3 regions of the Alcaligenes faecalis genome follow, and region 2 is predicted to be linked to each of the others. Evidence: predicted binding sites of a transcription regulator. Region 2 holds the regulator's gene; each other region holds the start of a gene.
What was found. The regulator LexA, encoded in region 2, represses DNA repair genes until DNA is damaged. The targets are predictions, from matches to a motif close to ACTGTATNNNNATACAGT.
Positions count from the first base shown of each region.

Region 1: imuA (translesion DNA synthesis-associated protein ImuA) is a predicted target of LexA. The motif match lies at 1,588-1,605, and genes of this name have one in related genera.
Region 3: dinB (DNA polymerase IV) is a predicted target of LexA. The motif match lies at 2,340-2,357, and genes of this name have one in related genera.

Region 1 covers NZ_CP023667.1:1,691,625-1,699,247, forward strand. The annotation lists gene CPY64_RS07925 (Y-family DNA polymerase) at 1-877, opposite strand, end outside; gene imuA (translesion DNA synthesis-associated protein ImuA) at 834-1,571, opposite strand; gene CPY64_RS07935 (tRNA-uridine aminocarboxypropyltransferase) at 1,686-2,300, shown strand; gene CPY64_RS07940 (carboxypeptidase-like regulatory domain-containing protein) at 2,287-2,706, opposite strand; gene CPY64_RS07945 (NRDE family protein) at 2,703-3,596, opposite strand; gene CPY64_RS07950 (M14 family metallopeptidase) at 3,738-4,685, opposite strand; gene CPY64_RS07955 (Bug family tripartite tricarboxylate transporter substrate binding protein) at 4,731-5,720, opposite strand; gene CPY64_RS07960 (LysR family transcriptional regulator) at 5,878-6,792, opposite strand; gene pbpG (D-alanyl-D-alanine endopeptidase) at 6,965-7,623, opposite strand, start outside.
Region 2 covers NZ_CP023667.1:1,362,166-1,369,788, forward strand. The annotation lists gene clpX (ATP-dependent Clp protease ATP-binding subunit ClpX) at 1-1,264, shown strand, start outside; gene lon (endopeptidase La) at 1,540-4,005, shown strand; gene lexA (transcriptional repressor LexA) at 4,404-5,063, opposite strand; gene CPY64_RS06280 (GNAT family N-acetyltransferase) at 5,169-5,729, opposite strand; gene CPY64_RS06285 (amino acid aminotransferase) at 5,802-7,004, opposite strand; gene uvrB (excinuclease ABC subunit UvrB) at 7,089-7,623, shown strand, end outside.
Region 3 covers NZ_CP023667.1:3,901,184-3,908,806, reverse strand. The annotation lists gene CPY64_RS18165 (FecR domain-containing protein) at 1-531, opposite strand, end outside; gene CPY64_RS18160 (sigma-70 family RNA polymerase sigma factor) at 528-1,079, opposite strand; gene dinB (DNA polymerase IV) at 1,154-2,323, opposite strand; gene CPY64_RS18150 (ABC transporter substrate-binding protein) at 2,537-4,108, shown strand; gene CPY64_RS18145 (ABC transporter permease) at 4,264-5,250, shown strand; gene CPY64_RS18140 (ABC transporter permease) at 5,252-6,166, shown strand; gene CPY64_RS18135 (ABC transporter ATP-binding protein) at 6,170-7,144, shown strand; gene CPY64_RS18130 (ABC transporter ATP-binding protein) at 7,141-7,623, shown strand, end outside.

The sequences.
Region 1 (7,623 bases), 330 kb from region 2:
AATGACGCGCATCGGGAAACAGGCTGCTGGCATGGGTTTGGCGCGGGTGCAGCTGTTGGGCTTGCAGCACCATGCTTTGTACGGCGGCATGTAATTGCAGCTGCTGGAACTGTTCTTGCCATACAGGCAGAAAGTCCTGGCTGCGCCAGCAGGACCGGGCCATCTGCAACTCCAGGCGGGTGGCGATGGGATAGTCCTTGTACCGTTCCGTGTGAAGCACCAGTTCCAGGCGTCCACAAGCCAGTTGATATTGATTCAACCAGGCCTCCAGCAGGATCAACAGGCGGTTCAAGGCCCGCAAGACGGTGGGTTTGTTATTGGACGGGGTATCCATTTCCAGCCTGCGCGTAAATTGCGGGGCGGCATGCACCCATTCCAGCGTCCAGCTTTGTGTGCCGTAGGCCTGGTCCAATTGCAATAAAAGACCGCGCAATCCACGCTGGGATAAACCATCACGGGGCAGTTGATGTAACTGGCCCAGGGTATGGCAGCCCAGACTATGCAGCCACTGCAACTGGTCGGCGGGTGGGGACAGCAAGTGGACAGGAAGCGGGTTCAAGCAGGCTTGCAAACGACGGACGCAACGGCGCTGCTTGCGTTTGGATAAAGCCAGCAAGCAGGCGGCGCGTGCTGTTGGGGCCAGGGCCAGACAGGGCTGGGGAACAAGAGTCTGCAAATCAGCCTGAACCTGGTGATACAGACGGCGCAAACCACCAAACAGCCGAATGCTGGCACTGATATTCAGTACCCATAAATCCGCTTGAACCTGGGCCAGTTGGGGACTGTAGCGCAGCAAAACCGCTTGAACATCGTCCTGCTGCTTGGGGCTGGCCTCAGGCGTAAGCAGGCTCTGGGGCAGTCGCAGGCACAGGTACATGGGACGGAATGGCCGCTGGCGGCATCAAGGTGTGATGGGGCGCTAAAGCAATGCTGTTCTTGCAAGGTGGCCCACGTCGTTTACGGATATGAACATCCAGCCAAGGCTGTCCTTGCTGGTCTTGCCGAGTCTGAAGTTCCAGGCGTAGCAGGGCCGGGCTATTGGCCTGGCTGTGCGCCGGACGCAAACAAAAAAACAGGCTGTCGCTCTGGCTGGCTAATAGTTGCAACTGACGCAAGGCCGCTAAAGGGACATGAGCAGGCAACCAGCTCAGCACGGCAGCGCAATGGCCGTGGCGCAGGGCCTGGGCACTGGCCCACAAGGTGTCGTTCAGGTGTTGGCTGCGTATCCAGATCATCCGGGAGAGCAAGGCGTTTTCTGAAGAAGAACTTTGCCCAGTCGTCGCAGGGGTGCCGTGCCACAGCTGTTGCATGGGTTGATAGGGCGGGGCAACCAAAACCCGCAAGCGCTCTGCTTGCAGAGCGTTCAGGGCTGGCAGCAATAAAGATAGGGCACTGCTGTCTTGAGGTGCATGCAGTTCGATCAGGTTGCCTACAGGCCAGCCGCCTCCCGGCAATTCGGCATCCAGGGCGTCAAACCCGCTGGGCAGGCACGCGCCGGCGGCATGCGCATAATGCTTGCCCGTCCAAAGGGAGGGATGAAGGTCTAAAAGGGAACGAAGTGCGCTTGCCATAGGTGTGCTCCTGGTTGCTGTATAAATATACAGTAAAACTGTTTGCCAGCAAACCAGGCATCTGTTTCAAAGCAGAACTTTTATATACTGTGGCCTTCTGTTTGGCGCTCTCGCATGAATTCTTCCGCTTCCTCCCGTCCAGGCCGTTGCGCTCAATGCCAGCGGCCTTTGGCTCGTTGCTTGTGTCCTTTGATTCCTTCAATAGACGCGGCGTGTCCTGTGCTGATCTTGCAGCATCATTCCGAAGCCCGGCATGCGTTGAATACCGCACGTCTGGCGTATTTGGGATTGAGAGGGACGGAGCTATGGGTGGGAGAGCAGTTTGATGAACTGGAGGCCCGCTTGGCACGGGTGCATCGCCCTGTCTTGCTGTTTCCGGGGCCGCAGGCCAAGGTGGCAGGTTCAACAGGTCTGGAAGAGAAACCGGATTTGATCGTGGTGCCGGATGGCACCTGGCGCAAGGCACGCCTGATCCTGCACAGCAATCCGGTCTTGCACACCCTGCCGTATTGGGTGCTGCCTGAAGGAGAGGCGTCGCGCTACCGACTGCGTAAAGCGCCCGACCCTCAGGCCGTATCTACCTTGGAAGCAATTGTCCGGCTGATGCAGATTATGGAGCCGGAGCGGGATTTCAGCCCTTTGCTACGGCCTTTCGAGCATTTGATCGAAGAGCAGATCCAGGCCATGGGCCTGGAAACCTATGAACGTAACTATCCTACTTCCAGGTGAAGTTCAGCTCGCGGGGCTGACCTTCAACAATACTGGCCTGGCGTTCCTGGGTTTGGCCCTGGTAAGTCGCAAACACCTTGTAATTGCCGGGTGCAAGACGAATCAGGCAGTAGGGACCATCGATCAGGCTGTTCAGCACAGTTTGGTCGCCACTATTACGGATAACCAGTTGCACATCGGAGATATAGCCGACGCGCTCGCCCTGGTTGGCTGAAAAGTTGACGGACAAGGGAAAGGTGTTGCGCACCATGCGAAACAGTTGGGCTTCATCACTGCCTATCCCGCCGCTAATGTATTCGGTTGAACCGTAGTACTGACTGGGCGGCAACTCCTGAGAGTGCACGACGGGACTGCTCAATAAGGCCAGCGACATGGCAATGCCGATCAAAGAAAGATGAGGTCTCATGAGGTTTCCTTGCTTGAAGTAGGGTGGCTAAGCAGGCCATCAGTGGCCCTGTTGCTGTTATGAGAGGGGGGGAGCGGGCTGTCAGGATGAAAGCTGGGCCACAAAAGAGGCCAGTCATGCTGACGAACGGGTTCCGCCTGGGGATTGAAGCTGCGTTCACGCAGCATTCCGTGCCCATGCTGATTAATGGTAATAACGGTGGTGCAGCGGGTGCCGTAATCGGGGCTGACAATAAATGGGCTGCTTAACAAGCGTTCGTGCTCAAGGCTCAGTCCGGTCTGAGGCAAGTCGGCATCGGCAGCAACTTCCTGATTGCGCAATCCCTGGAACAAGCCTTCTACCGCTTGTGGCGAGCCGTCAAACCGTTGTGCCTGCAAGGTTTCTTTCAGGAACAGGCTTTTGGGCCAAGGCGTGTTAAGCCAGGCATTGCTCAGAATATGTACGCCCGGTTCCAGTTTTTGCGGGCGGCCGCTGGGGTGGCGATTGCTGTAATAGCCCAGACGCACAGGCTGTTGCGTGTCAGGCCACTCCAGAACAAAGAGATTGAAGCCTGCGTAGTCGGCCCCTTCTTTGGCCAACTGTTCAAGATACTCGGCGGGACTGCGCTCATCGACCAGGAACTGAGGAATCAACTCGCCGCGTGAGCGTTGCTTGCTGTTTTTGCTACTGGGAGCTTCGCGGTAATTGGTCAGCAGGGCCAGCCGTCCACGGCGTTGTGTCAGGCCCAACCACGTGCCTCCGGCTTGCAGGTCCCGACCCGCCAGAATCTGGGGTTCGTCCTGCCAGGGCTGGGCCGGCTGGCTGGGGCGAGCATGATATTCGTCGCGATTGGCGGCAATAATCAGCGGCCAATCTGCATTAACTCCGACGGCGATATAAGCGATGCACATGTGCCGATTGTAGGATGGCTATGCAGGCTTTGGTAGCCAAAGTACCGCCAAGTTTTGCTTTTTTTCTCGGTATTGAGAATGCCGCTTTGGGCTTGGCGTTCAGGGTTTGAACGCCAGCGTGAAACGGTCTTTGAACGGGCCTCAGGGCGCGGCGTAGTTTTGTGCCAGACGAACGATGGTGACACCAGGGCGTAGCTGGCGCAGTGAAGGCATCACCAAGGTGCAATTATCGTAAGGCGTCAGTAAGGGCTGGCCATCGGCTTGCCCAATCGATGTGCCTGCCTTGGTCAAGGTTTCCAGACCTTGCCAGTTCTGGCTGAAACTGACTTGCATGGAAGGGGCAACAATCGCATGGGTGACTTGCAAAATGCGCTGCTGATCAGGCGAGGCTCGTCGCCAGTCCGCGGGCAAATCTTCTTTGTCGATAATGTCGGCTGCGAGCAGAAAGCGGGCAATCAGGTCCAGTGCAATAGCTGGCGTATCCGGATCGCCATGAAAGCCGCACTCCAGCAACAGGGAGCGGGTCTCATGGGCATTCGGGTCAGAAAAGCGACCGTAATCGCGCATGCGTACGCCATCCTTGTGGCCCGTATCCACAATGACATGCTCGGGGGCGGCCAAGGCTTGCGCCAGTTCGATATTGCGCGCCAAGGTGCCGGTCAATAGCAAGGGGGCGCTGGGTTCATGCATGGAGTGCAGATCCAGCAACCAGTCGGCTTGTTCCAGCCAAGGCAAGATGGCCCGCGCGCGTCGTTGTTCTTGTGTCTGTGTTTGCGACAGCTTTTGATCGCTCCAGACACGGTTCATGTCTTCGTCCACATAGCGGCTGGCGTCGTGCTGCGCAGGGTCAAAGCGATCAAAGGCGTCCAGATTGCAAAAGGCCAGAATCAGTTTGCCGCGACGGGGCTGCAAGCCGCTGGCGAGTACCGCTTTCAAGGCCCAGGCGCCGCACAGCTCGTTGCCATGGATCAGGGCGCTGATCATGACGGTACGGCCTGCTTTACCCGAATCCAGACACCACAGGCCAGGAACACCGGTATTGCCCCGACGTTCTTCGTGAATGTCAGGGAAAGAAAGAGAAAATTGCATGGTGAAGACTCCAGCGCCCCGGCAGTCAGTCGGGGCGCATGTGTTTTATTCGGCTTGCAGCTTGGCCAGCTCGACCAGACGGGCGTATTTGTCGACCTCTTTGGCCTGGAACTCTGCCGCGTTCATGCCAGGGGCGTAAAGCGTGGCCCCATTGGATTGCATCTTCTCTTGCAGGGTGGCGGACTGCAGGCTGCTGTCCAGAGCCTGGCGCAAGGTGTTGGTGACGGACTCAGGCAAATCCTTGGGGCCATACAAACCAAACCAGACGTTGATATCGACCTTCTCAAAGCTGGGGGTATCGGCCAGCGGCGGGATTTCCGGAGCGGCAGGAGAAGCCTTGGTTTCGGTAATACCCAAAGGCACAATCGCACCGGCGCGCGCTTGTGACAGTCCGGAGGACAGGACAAGATAGGCCGTATCCAGTTGTCCGCTCATCAAGTCCGAGACTAAAGGCGGCACGCCGCGGTAGGGCACGTGCATGGCGGTGGTGCCGGTAGAGGCATTTACCATTTCACCGGCCAGGTGCAGCGTTGTGCCGACGCCCGAGGAACCAAAGCTGAAGGCTTCCGGTTCGGCAGCACGCAGCTTTTGAGCATAGTCTGCAGCAGAGCGAATGCCGGATTCTTTGGAGGCGGCCAGTAGCAAGGGTTGGGACGCAATCATGCCAACGGGCGTGAAGTCTTTTTGCCCGTCGTAGCGCACGGCTTTGTTGATCATGCCGGCGATGATCATTTCGTTGGTGGAGCCCAGCAGCAGGGTATAGCCGTCGGCGGCGGCACGCTGTACACGTTGGGCACCAATGGTGCCGCCGGCACCGCCTGCATTTTCAACCACGACGCTCTGGCCTAAACGGCTGCTCAGCTCTTCAGCCAGCAAACGCGCTGTCAGGTCCACACTGCCGCCGGCAGGGTAGCCCACGACCAGAGTCAGGGGGCGCGAGGGATACGTGTCGGCGTGGCTGACCGAGGCTTGCAACAGGCTACAGGCGCCCAGAATACCAAGAACCAAGCTGCGCTTGGAGAAGGAAAAAGACATGATGTGCTCCCCGTTCGATGGATAGGTCTCCGACCAGCGGCCAGGGTTGGCGCTGCGGGCCTGTATATCCTTAGTTATGAAAGGGTATTGTGTCCGTTGCAACGGATCTGAATGTGCCGTTACAGCACATGACCGTGCTTTTTCGGTTGGGATGAAGTTAACGACCCTGCTGGGTGAACGCCCAGACAGATTCAGCCAGATCAGAGAGTGGAGCCCGGGAGCGGTACAAGCGCACCTCAAAGGCAATTTCATCGCCTTTGCCGCCCAGTTGCACCAAGGTGCCACGGCGACATTCATTGGCAATCATGGACAGGGGTAACCAGGCGACGCCCATGCCTTTCAGTACCGAACCCATTGCGGTATCCAGCGAGTCGCAACGTACCGTGCTGACCAGTGGGTAAGGAAAGTGGTGCAGCTTGTCGCCCAGAATACGGGCCATGGCCAAACCACCTGAATAAGAGATCAAAGGAATGCTGCGCCCACTATCGGCATTGAGCTCATATAAAGGCGTACCGTTCTTGCGGCGCTGACAGGTGGGCACCAGCTTGTCAGTGGCGATGGTCATGTAGGTCACTTGCTCGGCCAGGAGTTCAATCGACAAGGCTGGGTGTTCATAGCAGCATAAAAAGTCTGTCTTTCCCTGGGCGAGCAACTTGGCCATATCGGCCATCATGCCCGTGCTGATATCGATAGGGACGTGGGCCGACAAGGGGGCATGACTGCCTTTTTGCAGACGGCTGACCCAGTCCGTGACTAGAGTGCGCGCCAGACTGCGGCCGGTGGCAATGCGCAAGCTGCCTTGTCCGGCCTGGTCCGAGGCCTGCAATTGTCGACGTACGCGGTTCAATTGCTCCAGCACTTGATTGGCCGTGTTGTAGAACACCTGTCCTTCCGGCGTCAGCGTGATGGGCAAGCTGCTGCGATCCACCAGAGGCGTTCCTACCCATGCTTCCAGTGCCCGAATGCGGCGCCCAAATGCCGGATGCGTGACATGGCGCTGTTCTGCCGCCCGGACAAAACTGCCCGCACGAGCCAGGGTCACAAAGTCTTCAAGCAATTTGAGCTGGGACACGAAAGGGGCGCTCCTTACAAGAGGGAAGGCAGGTCAACACCCCAGGCAAGGGGTAAAGAGGGAACAATAACAAAGCCCGATAAAAACGCCCCAAAACTGGCTGAATAGCCAGGATTTGGGGCGTTAGGGACTGCTGAATTTGAGGTGGTGGTATTCAGGCGCGACAGACGTCTTAAAGCATGGCCAGACCGTTGGATTTCTCAACCAGATCGCGAATGCGTACGGCGTCACCAATACGCGAGTAGCGGCCTGAAGAGTTCAGCAGCACAATCGCCACTTCACGATCTTCGATCTTGGTCAGCATGACCAGGCATTCGCCTGCCTCGTTGATGAAGCCGGTTTTGGAAACCTGAATATCCCAGTTGGCGTTCTTCACCAAACGATTGGTGTTGTTGAACACCAGCTGACGACCCCGTACAGGCTGTACCGAATACTGATCGTTCGTGGTGTATTGCTGGATACGGGCATGCTGACTGGTGGCAGTCAACAGCTTGACCAGATCACGCGGGCTGGCCACGTTGTCACTGGACAAGCCGGTGGGTTCCACAAAACGCGTATTGCGCATGCCCAAGGCGCGAGCCTTGTCATTCATGGCGCGCACAAACGCAGGCAGGCCACCGGGGTAGCTGCGGCCCAGTGCATGGGCAGCCCGGTTTTCCGAGGACATCAATGCCAGGTGCATCATGTCGGCACGGCTCAGCTTGGAGCCAACGCTAAGACGCGAGCTGGAGTGTTTGACGCGATCCACATCTTCGTCGATGATCTCCAGCATTTCATCCATGGGCAGGCCGGATTCGGCCACGACCAGGGCGGTCATCAGCTTGGAGATGG
Region 2 (7,623 bases):
TTGCTCGTTTTGCAATAAAAGCCAGCATGAGGTCAAGAAACTGATCGCTGGACCTTCGTCCGTGTTCATCTGCGACGAATGTATTGATCTGTGTACCGATATCATTCGTGACGAAGCTGCGGGCGCCACTCCTGATGGTGAACGTAAGGAATTGCCCACCCCCCAGGAAATCAAAGAGTTTCTGGATGGGTATGTTATTGGCCAGGAAATGCCCAAGCGCACCTTGGCCGTAGCGGTGTACAACCACTACAAGCGAATTCGTAACGGCAAGCCAGGCCGTGACGATGTGGAACTGTCCAAAAGTAATATCTTGCTGATCGGCCCTACGGGTTCGGGCAAAACGCTGCTGGCCCAAACACTGGCCCGCATGCTGGATGTGCCTTTTGTGATGGCTGACGCTACCACGCTGACCGAAGCTGGTTACGTGGGTGAGGACGTCGAGAACATCGTTCAAAAACTGCTGCAAAATTGCGATTACGATGTGGAAAAAGCGCAACGCGCCATTATCTACATCGACGAAATCGACAAGATTTCCCGCAAATCGGATAACCCTTCGATCACCCGCGACGTGTCGGGCGAGGGCGTGCAACAGGCACTGCTCAAGCTGATCGAAGGAACAGTAGCTTCGGTGCCCCCACAAGGCGGCCGCAAGCACCCCAACCAGGACTTTGTGCAGGTTGATACCACCAGCATTCTGTTCATCGTCGGTGGTGCCTTTGATGGCCTGGAAAAGGTGATTCGTGACCGTACAGAAAAATCCGGTATCGGTTTTTCTGCCTCGGTGAAAGCCAAGTCCGAGCGTGGTGTAGGCGAGCTGTTCTCTGAGGCCGAGCCCGAGGATCTGATCAAGTTCGGCCTGATCCCCGAGCTGGTAGGTCGTTTGCCTGTGGTTGCCACTCTGGAAGAGCTGCACGAAGACGCACTGATCCGCATTTTGACCGAGCCGCGCAATGCCTTGGTCAAGCAGTTCCAGAAGCTGCTGAGCATGGAAGGCGTAGAGCTGGAAGTTCAGCCCGAAGCCCTGCGTGCCGTGGCCCAACGTGCCATCAAGCGTCGTACCGGCGCCCGTGGTCTGCGCAGCATTGTCGAGCAAGCCTTGCTGGACACCATGTACGAACTGCCCTCGCGCAAGGACGTCAGCAAAGTGGTGCTGACCGAGGATGCGGTTGTTGGAAAGAGTAAACCCGAATTGATTTTGGGTCGCCCTTTGTCCGATAGTGAAGCCAGTGACTCTGAGTCGCCCTTGAAAAACGCAGTAGCTTAGAGATATCTCCTTGTTTGTGCTCTGTCTGGCTTTGGCCAGAAGGGCACAGGCAAGACAGGGCGGCAGGCGAAGGCAAAGAGAAAGGAGTGGGTATCCATGATGACCACCACACGTAACAATACGTCTTTCTTTAACTCTGTAAAGTTCTGTTCTAATGTTCATTCGGACTACTTGAAATATCCAAATTCGCCACAATCTGAGCTACAACAGGTTAAACCGTGAAAGGGAAGCCCAGGCTTCCCTTTTGCGTCTAAGGACATTTATAGGAAATGACTATGTCTGCGAGCCAGATTCTTTCTACGGAACCTATTGAGCTGCCGCTGCTTCCCTTGCGCGATGTAGTGGTGTTCCCTCACATGGTGATTCCGCTTTTTGTTGGTCGGCCTCGCTCGATTAAAGCTCTTGAGCTGGCAATGGAGTCCGGCAACAACATTATGTTGGTGGCGCAAAAGTCCGCAGGCAAGGATGATCCCGCTCCCGAGGATCTCTACGAAATTGCGTGTGCGGCCAGTATTTTGCAAATGCTCAAGCTGCCCGACGGCACCGTAAAAGTGCTGGTGGAAGGCTTGCAGCGTGCTCGAATCACCCAGGTACAGGATGCCGAAACCCACTTCATGGCCTCGGTGGTCGAAGTGCCCGGCGACGCTGGGGATGCGGCTGAAACCGAAGCCTTGCGCCGTGCGGTGCTGGGCCAGTTCGAACAGTACGTCAAACTGAATAAAAAAATCCCTCAGGAAATTCTGACTTCCCTGACCGGGATTGATGATGCCGGCCGCCTGGCTGACACCATCGCTGCGCATTTGCCGCTGAAGCTGGAACAAAAGCAGGGCATGCTGGAAACGCCCAAGGCCTTGGAGCGTCTGGAAGGCCTGCTGTCGCAACTGGAAGGCGAAATTGACATCTTGCAGGTCGAGAAGCGTATTCGCGGCCGTGTGAAAAAGCAGATGGAAAAGAGCCAGCGCGACTACTACCTGAACGAGCAGGTCAAGGCGATTCAGAAAGAGCTGGGCGAAGGCGAGGACGGTGCGGATGTCGAAGAGCTGGAAAAACGCATCGAACAGGCTCAACTGAGCAAAGAAGCGCTCAAGAAAGCCGAATCCGAAATGAAAAAGCTCAAGCTGATGTCGCCGATGTCAGCCGAAGCCACGGTCGTGCGCAACTACATCGAAACGCTGGTAGGCCTGCCTTGGCGCAAAAAGAGCCGTATCAACAACTCCTTGAGCAACGCCGAGGAAGTATTGGATGCGGATCACTTTGGTCTGGAAAAGGTCAAAGAGCGCATTGTCGAGTACCTGGCTGTGCAGCAACGCGTCGACAAGCTGAAGGCTCCGATTCTGTGTCTGGTTGGCCCTCCAGGCGTGGGTAAAACCTCGCTGGGTCAGTCCATCGCCAAGGCAACGAACCGCAAGTTCATTCGCATGGCTTTGGGTGGCGTGCGTGACGAGGCCGAGATTCGCGGTCACCGTCGTACCTACATCGGCTCCATGCCCGGCAAGGTTGTTCAGAACATGAGCAAGGTGGGTGTACGTAACCCGCTGTTCCTGCTGGACGAGATCGACAAGATGGGCGCGGATTTCCGTGGCGATCCATCCTCGGCATTGCTGGAGGTTCTGGACCCCGAACAAAACCACACCTTCCAGGATCACTACCTGGAAGTGGACTACGACTTGTCCGATGTGATGTTCGTGGCAACCAGCAATACCTTGAACATTCCACCGGCCCTGCTGGACCGTATGGAAGTGATTCGTCTGTCCGGCTATACCGAAGACGAGAAGGTACGCATTGCGTTCGATTACCTCTTGCCCAAGCTGATGAAGAACAACGGCGTGCGCGAGGGTGAACTGGAAGTGACAGAAGACGCGGTACGCGACATCGTGCGTTACTACACACGTGAAGCGGGTGTGCGTTCGCTGGAACGTGAAATCAGCAAGATCTGCCGCAAGGTGGTTCGCAAGCTGCTGGTGGCTAATCCACAAGCCGGTACGCGTGCGGCTCGCAACAAGACACTGACTCAGGAAACCTTGGTCGTGAATGCGGCGAATCTGAACGATTATCTGGGCGTACGTCGTTTCTCCTTCGGCCTGGCCGAAAAAGAGAACAAGGTTGGCCTGGTTACCGGTCTGGCCTGGACTGAGGTGGGCGGTGAGTTGCTGACCATCGAAGTGGCCGATATGCCCGGTAAAGGCAATGTGCTGCGCACCGGCTCGATTGGCGACGTGATGAAAGAGTCGGTTGAAGCGGCTCGCACAGTCGTACGTTCGCGTGCCCAGAAGTGGGGCATTGCCAATAGCGTGTTTGAAAAGCGTGACCTGCACGTGCACTTTCCTGAAGGCGCCACGCCCAAGGATGGTCCATCGGCCGGTATCGCCATCACGACTGCTATCGTGTCCAGCCTGACGGGTATTCCGGTTCGTGCCGACGTGGCCATGACGGGTGAAATCACCTTGCGCGGCGAAGTTCTGCCTATCGGTGGCTTGAAAGAGAAGCTGTTGGCAGCGCAACGCGGCGGTATCAAAACCGTGATGATTCCGGAGGAAAACGTCAAAGACCTGGCCGATATTCCAGATAACGTGAAAAACACGCTGGAGATCATTCCCGTGCGTTGGATTGATCGCGTACTGGAAGTGGCTCTGCAAGACGCTGTAACGCCTCTGAGTGACGAAGAAGTTGCTCGCCTGGCCGCTGAGGCCTTGGCAGCAACGCGTGCCGCTGGCGCTGGCTCTGAGTCCTTCAAGCACTAAGCTTTAGCTTCAGTAAGACGCAAAACAGGCCACCTTGATTTCAAGGTGGCCTGTTTGCTTTTTAGCTGGACTGATCGTGTGTTTGCAGTCAGTCATATTGATTACAAGCAGAGAGTCAGATCTTGTTGGTGGTGCTCACAGTATTGTGCGGGGGCAAGCCTGTTCAACTCGTTCCAGAAGCATAGGCCACTGCCCATACACACTGCAGCAGTGATCTTCGCCGTAGATATAGCGGTAACTATAATCGTCGCTGCCGCTGCTCTGCGTCTACTTCAATCTGCAGAGCGGCATGTATCCTGACTAATAAAAAACCCCATGCACCAAACGGTATATGGGGTTTTTCCTTATCAGGTCCACCCAGCCTATAAAACAGGCTGGGTGACCAAGAGAGGCAGGGCTTAATGCAGTGGGCTGGTACGAATCAGACCAACAGCAATGCCTTCCAAAGACAGGGAATCCGGATCGGTGACGACGATAGGCTCAAAGTCCGGATTCTCGGGCAAGAGGACTACCTGATTGCTGGAGCGCGACAGGCGCTTGACGGTGACATCGTCGCCAATACGGACCACCACGATCTGCCCATTACGTGCTTCGCTGGCTTTCTTGACGGCCAGCAGGTCGCCATCAAAAATGCCGGCGTCTTTCATGCTCAGGCCACGCACGCGCAGCAGGTAATCCGGCGTTTGGGTGAACAGGGTAGGGGCGACGCCAATCTCGCGTTCGATATGCTCGGTAGCCAGAATAGGGCTACCGGCAGCCACGCGACCAATAATGGGCAGCAAGAGGGCATCAGCCAGATTGGCCAGGGCGCTGCTGCTGGGCGCTGCGTTTTCGCGGGTATCCGTGCCGAGCAGGCGTATGCCGCGCGAGGCACCGGCAGTCAATTCGATAGCGCCTTTGCGGGCCAGAGCTTTCAAATGATCCTCTGCCGCATTGGCGGATTTGAAACCCAACACCTGAGCAATCTCAGCTCGAGTAGGAGGGAAACCCGTCCGTTCGATTTCAGAACGGATGATGTCCAGCACTTGTTGTTGGCGTGCAGTGAGCTTGGCGGTCATAGTATTGTCTGCTGAATATATATACAGTAAAGATTGTGCGTTACAGTTGGCGTTTTTGCAAGCGGTGAGGACCTTAAAGGCTTAATTTTTGACCCTTTCGGCTGCTCAGGCGGATTGGGGCCAATCCTTGCGGTCCATGGTGTACAGCACATGAGGTACCAGCTTGTGGCCTGCCGCTACACCGGGGTGATCAAAGGTGCCAGCTTGCTCTGTCATGCCCAGGCGTTGCATGACGGTTTGCGAAGGCAGGTTCAACCGGGCGGTATACGCCACAATTTGCGCCAGGCCCAGCTCGTCAAAGCCAAAGTCCATGCAGGCGCGAGCTGCTTCGGTGGCGTAGCCTTTGCCCCAGTATTCAGGCAGCAGACGCCAAAGCACTTCCACGCAAGGCTGAAAGTACAGATCGGCGGTCGGGCGGTTCAGACCCACCATGCCGATGAAGGCCCCGCTTTCCTTCAGTTCTACTGCCCACGGGCCCCAGCCATGTTCTTCGATCAAGCTTTGGCTACGGTGAGCGATGGCATCACTTTGTGTGCGGTCCAGGGTGGCTGGATAAAAGCGCAGCGCGTGGGGATCGCTATTCAAGCGGAAGAAGGGTTCCAGGTCCGTCGCTTTCCAGGGGCGCAGGAGCAGGCGTTCGGTGTTCAGGGAAATGGCGTCTGTCATGGTAGTACTCCAAGGGCTGGAACGACAACGCCCTTCCGAAGAAGGGCGTTGGGGGCGGTAAGGACAGCCTGCTTATTTCAGGACTTGAGCGATGGCCTTGGCCACGACGTCAATGTTCTGGCTGTTCAGCGCAGCCACGCAGATACGGCCGCTGCTGACAGCGTAAATACCGTGTTCCTGGCGCAGGCGTTCTACTTGTTCGGCTGTCAGACCGGAGTAGGAGAACATGCCGCGCTGTTCCAGCACGAAGTCAAAGTTCTGAGTAGCACCGTGCTCTTTCAGCTTGGCAACCAGTTGGGCGCGCATTTCGCGGATACGATCACGCATGCCGGCCAGTTCGGTAGCCCAGGTTTGAAACAGTTCAGGCGAATTCAGCACGGTGGCCACAACCTTGCCACCGTGTGTGGGCGGGTTGGAGTAGTTGGTGCGAATCACGCGCTTGACCTGGCTCAGCACGCGGGAAGTTTCGTCCTTGCTGGAAGTAACCAGAGTCAGGGCGCCAACGCGCTCGCCGTACAGCGAGAAAGACTTGGAGAACGAGGAACTGATGAACATGGACAGGCCCAGCTTGGCAAACAGGCGCACCACGCTGGCGTCTTCTTCCAGACCGGCACCAAAGCCTTGGTAAGCGATGTCCAGGAAAGGAACCAGTTGACGCTCTTTGATCAGCTCAGCGATCTGGGTCCATTGTTCCATGCTGGGATCCACGCCGGTAGGGTTGTGGCAGCAAGCGTGCAGGATCACGATGGACTGGGCAGGCATCGTGCGCAGCGAGGCGATCATGCCGTCAAAGTTCAGGCCATGAGTTGCGGCATCGTAGTAAGCGTAGGTGTTGACCTTGAAGCCGGCGCGCTCGAACAGAGCACGGTGGTTTTCCCAGCTGGGATCGCTGATGTAAACCTCGGACTGGGGCAGCAGTTGCTGCAGGAAGTCGGCACCGATTTTCAGTGCGCCTGTGCCGCCCAGGGATTGCACGGTCAAGGCTCGGCCTTCGGCAATGATGGGGGAGTCGGCACCTAGCAACAGAGTTTGAGCACCCAGATTGTAGGTATTGATACCTTCGATAGGCAGGTAGCTGCGCGCGGCGGCCTTGCTCATCATGGCTTCTTCAGCCTTTTGAACAGCCTGCAAAATGGGGATACGCCCTTGATCGTCGTAGTAAACACCGACCCCCAGATTAACTTTGCCGCTGCGTTCGTCGGCATTGTATTGTTCGTTCAAACCCAAAATGGGGTCGCGTGGAGCCAGTTCGACGGTTTCGAAGAGCGATGTCATGATGATATGGGGGCGTTAGTGCGGAAAGGTAGAAAAACAAAGCATTAATGTGATAATACGGGCTTACCCTAAAGTGTGTCTAGCATGAAATTTGAGCCTGCCTTTCAAGAATTTCCGGGGAGTTCCTTCAAACTTTTCCAACCTTATTTGCCCGCCGGCGACCAGCCCGCGGCAATTGAGCAGTTGGTTGAGGGGATTGATGACGGCTTGATGTACCAGACCCTTTTGGGGGTAACGGGCTCAGGCAAGACCTATACGATGGCGAATATTATTGCTCGCACCGGGCGTCCGGCCATTGTTCTGGCACCCAATAAAACCCTGGCTGCGCAGTTGTACGCCGAGATGCGCGAGTTTTTTCCACGCAACGCCGTGGAGTACTTCGTGTCTTACTACGATTACTACCAGCCCGAGGCCTATGTGCCATCGCGTGATCTGTTTATTGAAAAGGACTCGTCCATCAATGAACACATCGAGCAGATGCGCTTGTCGGCCACCAAAAGTCTGCTGGAACGGCCAGACACCATTATTGTGGGCACCGTGTCCTGCATCTACGGTATTGGTAACCCCGGTGATTACCATGCTATGGTGCTGACCTTGCGCAAGGGGGATCGTATCGCCC
Region 3 (7,623 bases), 1.5 Mb from region 2:
CACCACAAAAGGCCGATGCCGGATTTGCGGGTCGGACGCCGTGCTGATCAAGACTTCGCCACCCAGCAGGACGACACTGCGTTGCGTTTCGCTGTATTGCACGTTCAAGGAACTGGCCGTATTCAGGGCCAGCACGGTGCCATCGGGCAAAGTCAGTTCTTTACGTTGGCCTGATGCGGTGCGGTAGTCTGCATTCCAGGCCGCCCATTGGGGTGTGCGACTCACGCCGTAACTGCCCAGCCCGCCACACGCCAGCAACAAGACACTGCGCAAAATGGCACGTCGCCGCTGTATCGCCTGGGCAGACAAGCTGGCTTGCAAGACCTGGGACGCCACCTCCTGCGGCGCAAGCTGCATTTGCTGACCAAACTGCTGAATACGGGTCCAGGCTTGCTCGTGCAAGGGGTCGGCCGCCAGCCAGATCTGGAAGTCCCGCTGCTCGTGCTCTTGCACTTCACCGGACCAGAAGACGACTTGCCACTCCAGGGCCTGGGCATCGATAGGATTCAGGGCGGGACGGGGTGTGCTCACGGCAGGGCGCTCGCGTCCAGATCAGCCATCACGGCAAAGCAGGCCTGCGTGGCCTGCAGCATATATTTGCGCACTGTCGCCACGGCAATCCCCTGACGCTGGGCGATGGCCGAGTATGTCAAACCCTCGTAACGCGACAGCAAGAACACGTGCTGAACACGGCCGGGCAGCCCGTCCAAGGCAGCGCAAATACGCAGCAACACTTCCAGGGTCAGGGCACGTTCTTCGGGAGAGATCGCCGTCGGTTCCGGCATATGCGCCAAGGCATCCAGATACGCCTGCTCAATTTGCTGACGGCGGTAGCGATCAATCACCAGGCCCTTGGCGATCTGCATCAGGTGAGGGCGAGCCTGCTCCGGGCCGGGGATGCGGCCCGAGCTCATGACACGCACATAAGCGTCATGCACCAGATCGGCCGCATGGTGAGAGCAGCCCAAACGTCGCCGTAACCAATCATGCAGCCAGCCACGGTGCTGGCAATACAACACGTGCATGTGTTGCTGCATCTGAGCGACGGTCATCACTTCGGTGGTGGAGCGCTCGTTCACGGGCGACTATCCTGAGATTCAAATAAGAATGAGTCTCATTATATTGGTATGCTGCTAGTCTGCCTAGTTTTGAATCAGAACAAACCGTCCAGATCCAGTTGCCGGGGCTGCTCCTGCGGCATTTCACTGATAGGCAGCAGGGCACTGGCTTTCACGCCCAGCAAGCGCAAGCGCCTGTCCAGTACGGCGCGTTTCAGATTCTGGCGGGCAGCAGCCAGAATGGCATCCGCCGCCAGCACCGGCGCGGGCAGAGACAGGTCGCGCGTCACGGTTTTGAAGTCCTCGAACTTCAGCTTGATCCCTATGGTTTGGGCGCACATGGCGGATTTGCGTAAATCCTGTTCCAGCTTTTCACACAAGGACTCCAGCACAGCAGACAGGCGGGAGCGATCCATGCGCACGTGCAGATCACGCTCGAAGGTGGTTTCACGGCTGATGGATTTGGGCGTGCGGTCGGTGGACAAGGGGCGCTCGTCCTGGCCTTGGGCCACGGCCATCAGCCATTGCGCGTAGCGCAGGCCAAAATGTTCCTGCAGTTTTTCTGCAGGTGTAGCGGCCAGTTCCCCAATCTTCTCTATGCCCATTTCCGTCAGCTTCACGACCGACTTGGGACCAATGCCATTGATCTTGCCCACGGCCAGCGGCCAGATGCGGGTAGGCACATCGTCCATGGTCAACACGCAGGCCCCATTGGGCTTGTTCAGCTCCGAAGCAATTTTGGAGAGCAGCTTGTTGGGCGTAATGCCTACCGAACAGGTCAGGCCGGTGGCCTGGTTCACGGCTTGTCGAATCTGCTCGGCCAGTTCGTGGCTGTCTTCGGTTTTATGGCTAAGGTCTACATAGATCTCGTCGATACCCCGATCCTCGATATGGTCCGAGACCGTGGCCACGGCCTGTTTAAACAAGCGCGAATAATGACGGTAGGCTTGAAAATCGGCAGGCAGCAAGATGGCATCGGGAGCCAGTTGAGCCGCCTTCATTAAACCCATGGCCGAGAACACGCCCAACTGACGGGCTTCATAAGTCGAGGTCGTGGCCACCCCGCGCCCCACGTAATCGGCCAGACGGGCATGTTGCCAACTGCCATCGGGCAATTGACGCGGGGTATCGGCACTGCGCCCGCCAATCACCACGGGGCGGCCGCGCAAATGCGGGTAGCGCAGCAGCTCTACCGAGGCATAAAACGCATCCATATCCACATGAGCGATACGCCGCTCCAGGGGGTTTTCTTCTTGTGCCGCCACCGTGATCAGCCTGTTAACTGTATATATGTACACCATTATAGCGACAAGTCGGCTTTGAACCGGGAGCCACTGAATAAGCGCCGGGATGATATAAATCACTAAACATCATTAAGCTGACAGCAGGCTGAAACTACGTATTGAATCGGCAGCAAGCGCCCGGTTACTATGCAGCCTCTCTATCAGCGACACCAAGCACCCCAACAGGAGGTTTTCATGAAAAAAACAGTATTGGCTGCTGCGCTGGCAGCTCTGGTCGCCCTGCCCTTGGTGGGCCACAGCAAAACGCTTACTTGGTCCAGCCAGGGCGACTTCATGACCCTGGATCCACACGCACAGAACGAAAACCTCACGATCACAGGCAGCATGTATGTCTATGAGGCGCTGGTGGACTACGACAAGGATTTCCAGATTGTGCCCAGCCTGGCCACGGCCTGGGAACAGCGTGAACCTACTGTCTGGCGCTTTACGCTGCGCGAAGGAGTGAAATTCCACGACGGCGCTCCCTTTACCGCCGATGACGTGGTGTTCTCCATTGAGCGCGCCATGGCCCCGACCTCCAACTTCAAGGCCCACGTGAACGGCATCGTCAAGGCAGAAAAAATTGACGACAAGACGGTGGACATCATTACGTCCGCCCCCAACCCGGTCCTGCTGCGCCAGCTGACCAGCGTGTTCATGATGAACAAGGCCTGGTCGGAAAAGAACAATGTCACCCAGCCCCAGGACTTCAACAAGAACGAAGAAACCTTCTCGGCTCGCAACACCAACGGCACCGGCCCTTACAAGCTGAAGTCACGTGAAGTGGACGTGCGCACCGTCTTTGTGGAAAACGAAGAATGGTGGAACAAGGGCAACAAGGTGGGTAACGTCACCGAAGTGATCTACGTACCTATCAAGCAGAACGCCACCCGTACCGCTGCCTTGCTGTCTGGCGAAGTGGACCTGGTTCTGGACCCGCCTGCTCAGGATTTGCAGCGTCTGCGCCAGCAAACCAAGATTGTGGAAGGCAACGAGTACCGCACCATCTACCTGGGTCTGGACCAGAAGAATCCAGAGCTGAAATACAGCAGCATCAAGGGCAAGAACCCCTTTGCTGACCAGCGTGTGCGTGAAGCCCTGTACGTGGCCATCGACATTGAAGCCATCAAGAAAGCCGTGATGCGCGGTTCCTCCGCCCCCACCGGCACCATGGTGGCCCCTCAGGTTCACGGCTACACCAAGGAACTGGCCCAGCGCCTGCCTTACAGCCAGGATCGCGCCAAGGAACTGCTGAAAGAAGCCGGTTACGACAATTCCCTGACCTTCACCCTGGATTGCCCGAACGATCGCTACATCAACGATGAAGCCATCTGCCAGGCCATCGTGGGCATGTGGGCCAAGGTCGGCGTGAAAGCCAACCTGAACGCCATGCCACGCGCCACCTACTTCCCCAAAGTACAAAGCTTTGACTCCAGCGCCTACATGTTTGGCTGGGGCGTGCCCACCTTTGATGCGCTGTACACCCTGCAAAGCCTGATGCACAGCAAGGGCGAGGGCGCGGACGGCTCCTTTAACTTTGGTGGCTACGAAAACGCCGAAGTGGACGCCTTGATCGACCAGATCAAGACCGAAACCGACACCGCCAAGCGCGATGCGGCCATCCACAAGGTTCTGGAAATTCATGCCAAGGAAGTGGGTCATATCCCCCTGCATGACCAGATCATTCCTTGGGCCATGGCCAAGAAGGTCAACGTGATACATCGTACGGACAACCGCATGCTGGCACAGTGGACAACCATCGACTAAGTTGTTTTCCCACCCCAGCCCCGCCTTCGTGCGGGGCTGGCTCCCATTACGCTGTAGTCATCCGTTTCTACACCAGCCCCCTTGCCGGGCCCCTTCTACACATTAAGGACGACACTGGTCGCGAGTGATCCTCGCGCTCTACCAGGAGACCGCCTATGCTGGTATTTATTATTCGCCGTCTGATCCAGGCTGTTCTGGTGATGCTGACGGTCAGCCTTCTGGCCTTTGTGCTGTTCCGCTACATTGGTGACCCGGTCACCATCATGCTGGGACAGGACGCCACCGAACAAGATCGCGTGGAACTGCGTGCCAGCCTGGGGCTGGACCAACCCGCCCCCGTACAATTCGGGCGCTTTGTATCCCAGGCTGTACAAGGCGAATTTGGCCTGTCCCTGCGGCAAGCCCAACCTGTTTCCACCCTGCTCAAAGATCGCCTGCCTGCCACCGTCGAGCTATCCGTGGTGGCCGCCATATTGGCCTTGCTGATAGGCCTGCCGCTAGGGGTGTACACCGCCTTGAAGCGCAATGGCTTCATGGCGCAAAGCATTCTGGCCTTTTCCCTGCTGGGAATATCCTTGCCCACCTTCCTGATCGGTATCTTGCTGATCCTGATCTTCTCCGTGCAATTGGGCTGGCTGCCCAGCTATGGCCGGGGAGAAGTCCTGAAGTTTGGCTGGTGGAGCACCGGCCTGCTTAGCTGGGACGGGATCAAGCATTTGATCTTGCCCGCCATCACGCTCTGTTTGTTCCAGCTCACGCTGATCCTGCGTCTGGTGCGCTCCGAGATGCTGGAAGTCCTGCGCGCCGACTACATCAAATTTGCTCGTGCCCGTGGCTTGTCGCAACGCGCTATCCACTTTGGCCACGCCCTGAAAAACACCATGGTGCCGGTTATCACCATCACGGGTCTGCAACTGGGCGGCATCATCGCCTTTGCCATCGTGACGGAAACCGTTTTCCAATGGCCGGGCATGGGTCTGCTGTTTATCCAGGCCGTGCAATTTGCCGACATCCCCGTGATGGCGGCCTACCTCTGTCTGATTGCCCTGGTATTTGTTGTGATCAACCTGCTGGTAGACCTGCTGTACTTCCTGGTCGATCCACGTCTGCGCACCCAATTGTCGGGCGCCAAGGGGCACTAATATGTTCGCTAAATTGAAAACCGCCTGGGATAGCGATCTGGTCTGGTCCTGGCGTCATTCCCCCGTGGCCATTGCCGCCACCATCATGGCCTTGCTGCTGTTTATCGGCGCGCTGGGTGCCCGCTGGGTGGCGCCTTATGATCCGTTCGATCTGACCTCCATCGACCTGATGGATGCCTTGCTGGCCCCGGCCTGGTCGGAAAACGGGTCGCCCCAATACTGGTTGGGAACAGACAGCCAGGGGCGTGATCTGTATTCGGCCCTGTTGTACGGGACACGCACCTCTTTGCTGATTGGTCTGGCCTCTGTGGCCTTGTCCATGGTGGTCGGCATTGTGCTGGGCCTGCTGGCCGGTTACTCCGGTGGCCGTGTGGATGCCTTCATCATGCGTGTGGCCGATGTGCAGCTGTCCTTCCCGGCCATCCTGATTGCCTTGCTGATCGACGGGGTAGCCCGTGCCGTGTTCCCCTTGAACATGCACGATGTAGTCGCCTTCCCAGTGCTGATCGGGGCGATTGCGCTGGCCGGTTGGCCGCAATATGCCCGTACCGTGCGCGGCTCCACGCTGGTGGAGAAAAACCGGGAATATGTACAGGCTGCCCGCGTCATTGGCGTGTCCTCGCCACGCATCATGTTCAGCCATGTACTGCCCAATGTGATGGGCCCCGTGCTGGTGCTGGCCACCGTGCATCTGGCCACCGCCATCATTACCGAAGCCACGCTGTCCTTTTTGGGCGTCGGCGTTCCGGCCACCTCGCCTTCTCTGGGCACCTTGATCCGGATCGGTAACGACTTCCTGTTCTCGGGCGAATGGTGGATCACGATTTTCCCTGGCCTGATGCTGGTGCTGCTGGTGCTGTCGGTCAATCTCCTGGGCGACTGGTTGCGTGACGCCCTGAACCCCAAATTGAGCTAAGCCATGACTGCACTCTTAACTGTCCAAGACCTGTGTGTCGAATTCCCGACCCGGCGTGGTGTGCTCCAAGCCCTGGATCATGTGTCCTTTTCCATCGCCCCCGGTGAAGTGCTGGGTGTGGTGGGCGAGTCGGGCGCCGGCAAGTCCCTGACGGGTTCCTCCATTATTGGTTTGCTCGATGCCCCCGGTCGCATCAGCGGCGGCCAGATCCTGCTGGAAGGCGAGCGCATCGACAATCTGAACCAGGACCAGATGCGCAAGATTCGTGGCCGCAAGATTGGCGCGATCTTCCAGGACCCGCTGACCTCGCTGAACCCGCTCTACACCGTGGGCCATCAGTTGGCTGAAACCATCGTGACGCACCTGCCCCTGTCCTGGAAACAGGCACGGGAACGCGCCATCGAGTTGCTGGAAGCCACCGGCATTCCCGCCGCGCGCGAGCGTATCGACCACTATCCACATCAGTTCTCGGGCGGCATGCGCCAACGGGTGGTGATTGCGCTGGCCCTGGCGGCCGAGCCCAAGCTGATCGTGGCGGATGAACCCACCACCGCGCTGGACGTGTCCATTCAGGCGCAGATTATCGACCTGCTGAAAAAACTCTGTCGCTCGCAAGGCACCTCGGTCATGCTGATTACCCACGATATGGGGGTGATTGCCGAAACCGCCGACCGCGTGGCGGTGATGTACGCCGGTCGCATCATCGAAATCGGCCCGGTACAGGACGTGATCCAGAAACCCAGCCACCCCTATACCCGTGGTTTGATGCGTTCCATCCCCAATCTGCACGCGGGGCTGAAGCGTCTGGAACAAATCCCCGGCAGCATGCCGCGCCTGAACGCCATCCCGCCCGGCTGTGCCTTCAATCCGCGTTGTGATCGTCGTTTTGATCGCTGCCTGGTCGAACGCCCCGAGCTGATGCCTGTTCCCCCACAAACACAGGCGGCCTGTTGGCTGCATGCACAGGAGTCCGCATGAGCGCCCCTAAACAAGCCCTGGTCCAGGTCAAGGACGCTGCCTGTTGGTTTGATGTGTCCCCGCCCTTGCTGGAGCGTCTGGTCTACCGCAAACCCAAAGTAAACCTGCGTGCGGTCGATGGCGTCAGCTTCACCTTGAACAAGGGTGAAACCCTGGCGCTGGTGGGTGAGTCCGGCTGTGGCAAATCCACCGTGGCCCGTTTGCTGACCGGCCTGTATTCGCTGACACGTGGCGAGATTCTGTTTGATGGCCAGTCCCTGCAAACCATGGACAAGGCCAGCCAGAAGGCCATGCGCAAACGCCGTCAGATGATTTTCCAGGACCCCTATGCCAGCCTGAATCCTCGCTGGCGCGTGGGCCGCATCATTGCCGAACCACTGGTCACTCACACGGACATGAGCAGCGCCCAGCAAGAGGCCAAAGTGGCCGAGCTGCTGACGCAAGTAGGGCTGAACCCCAGCGACGCCCAGCGCTACCCG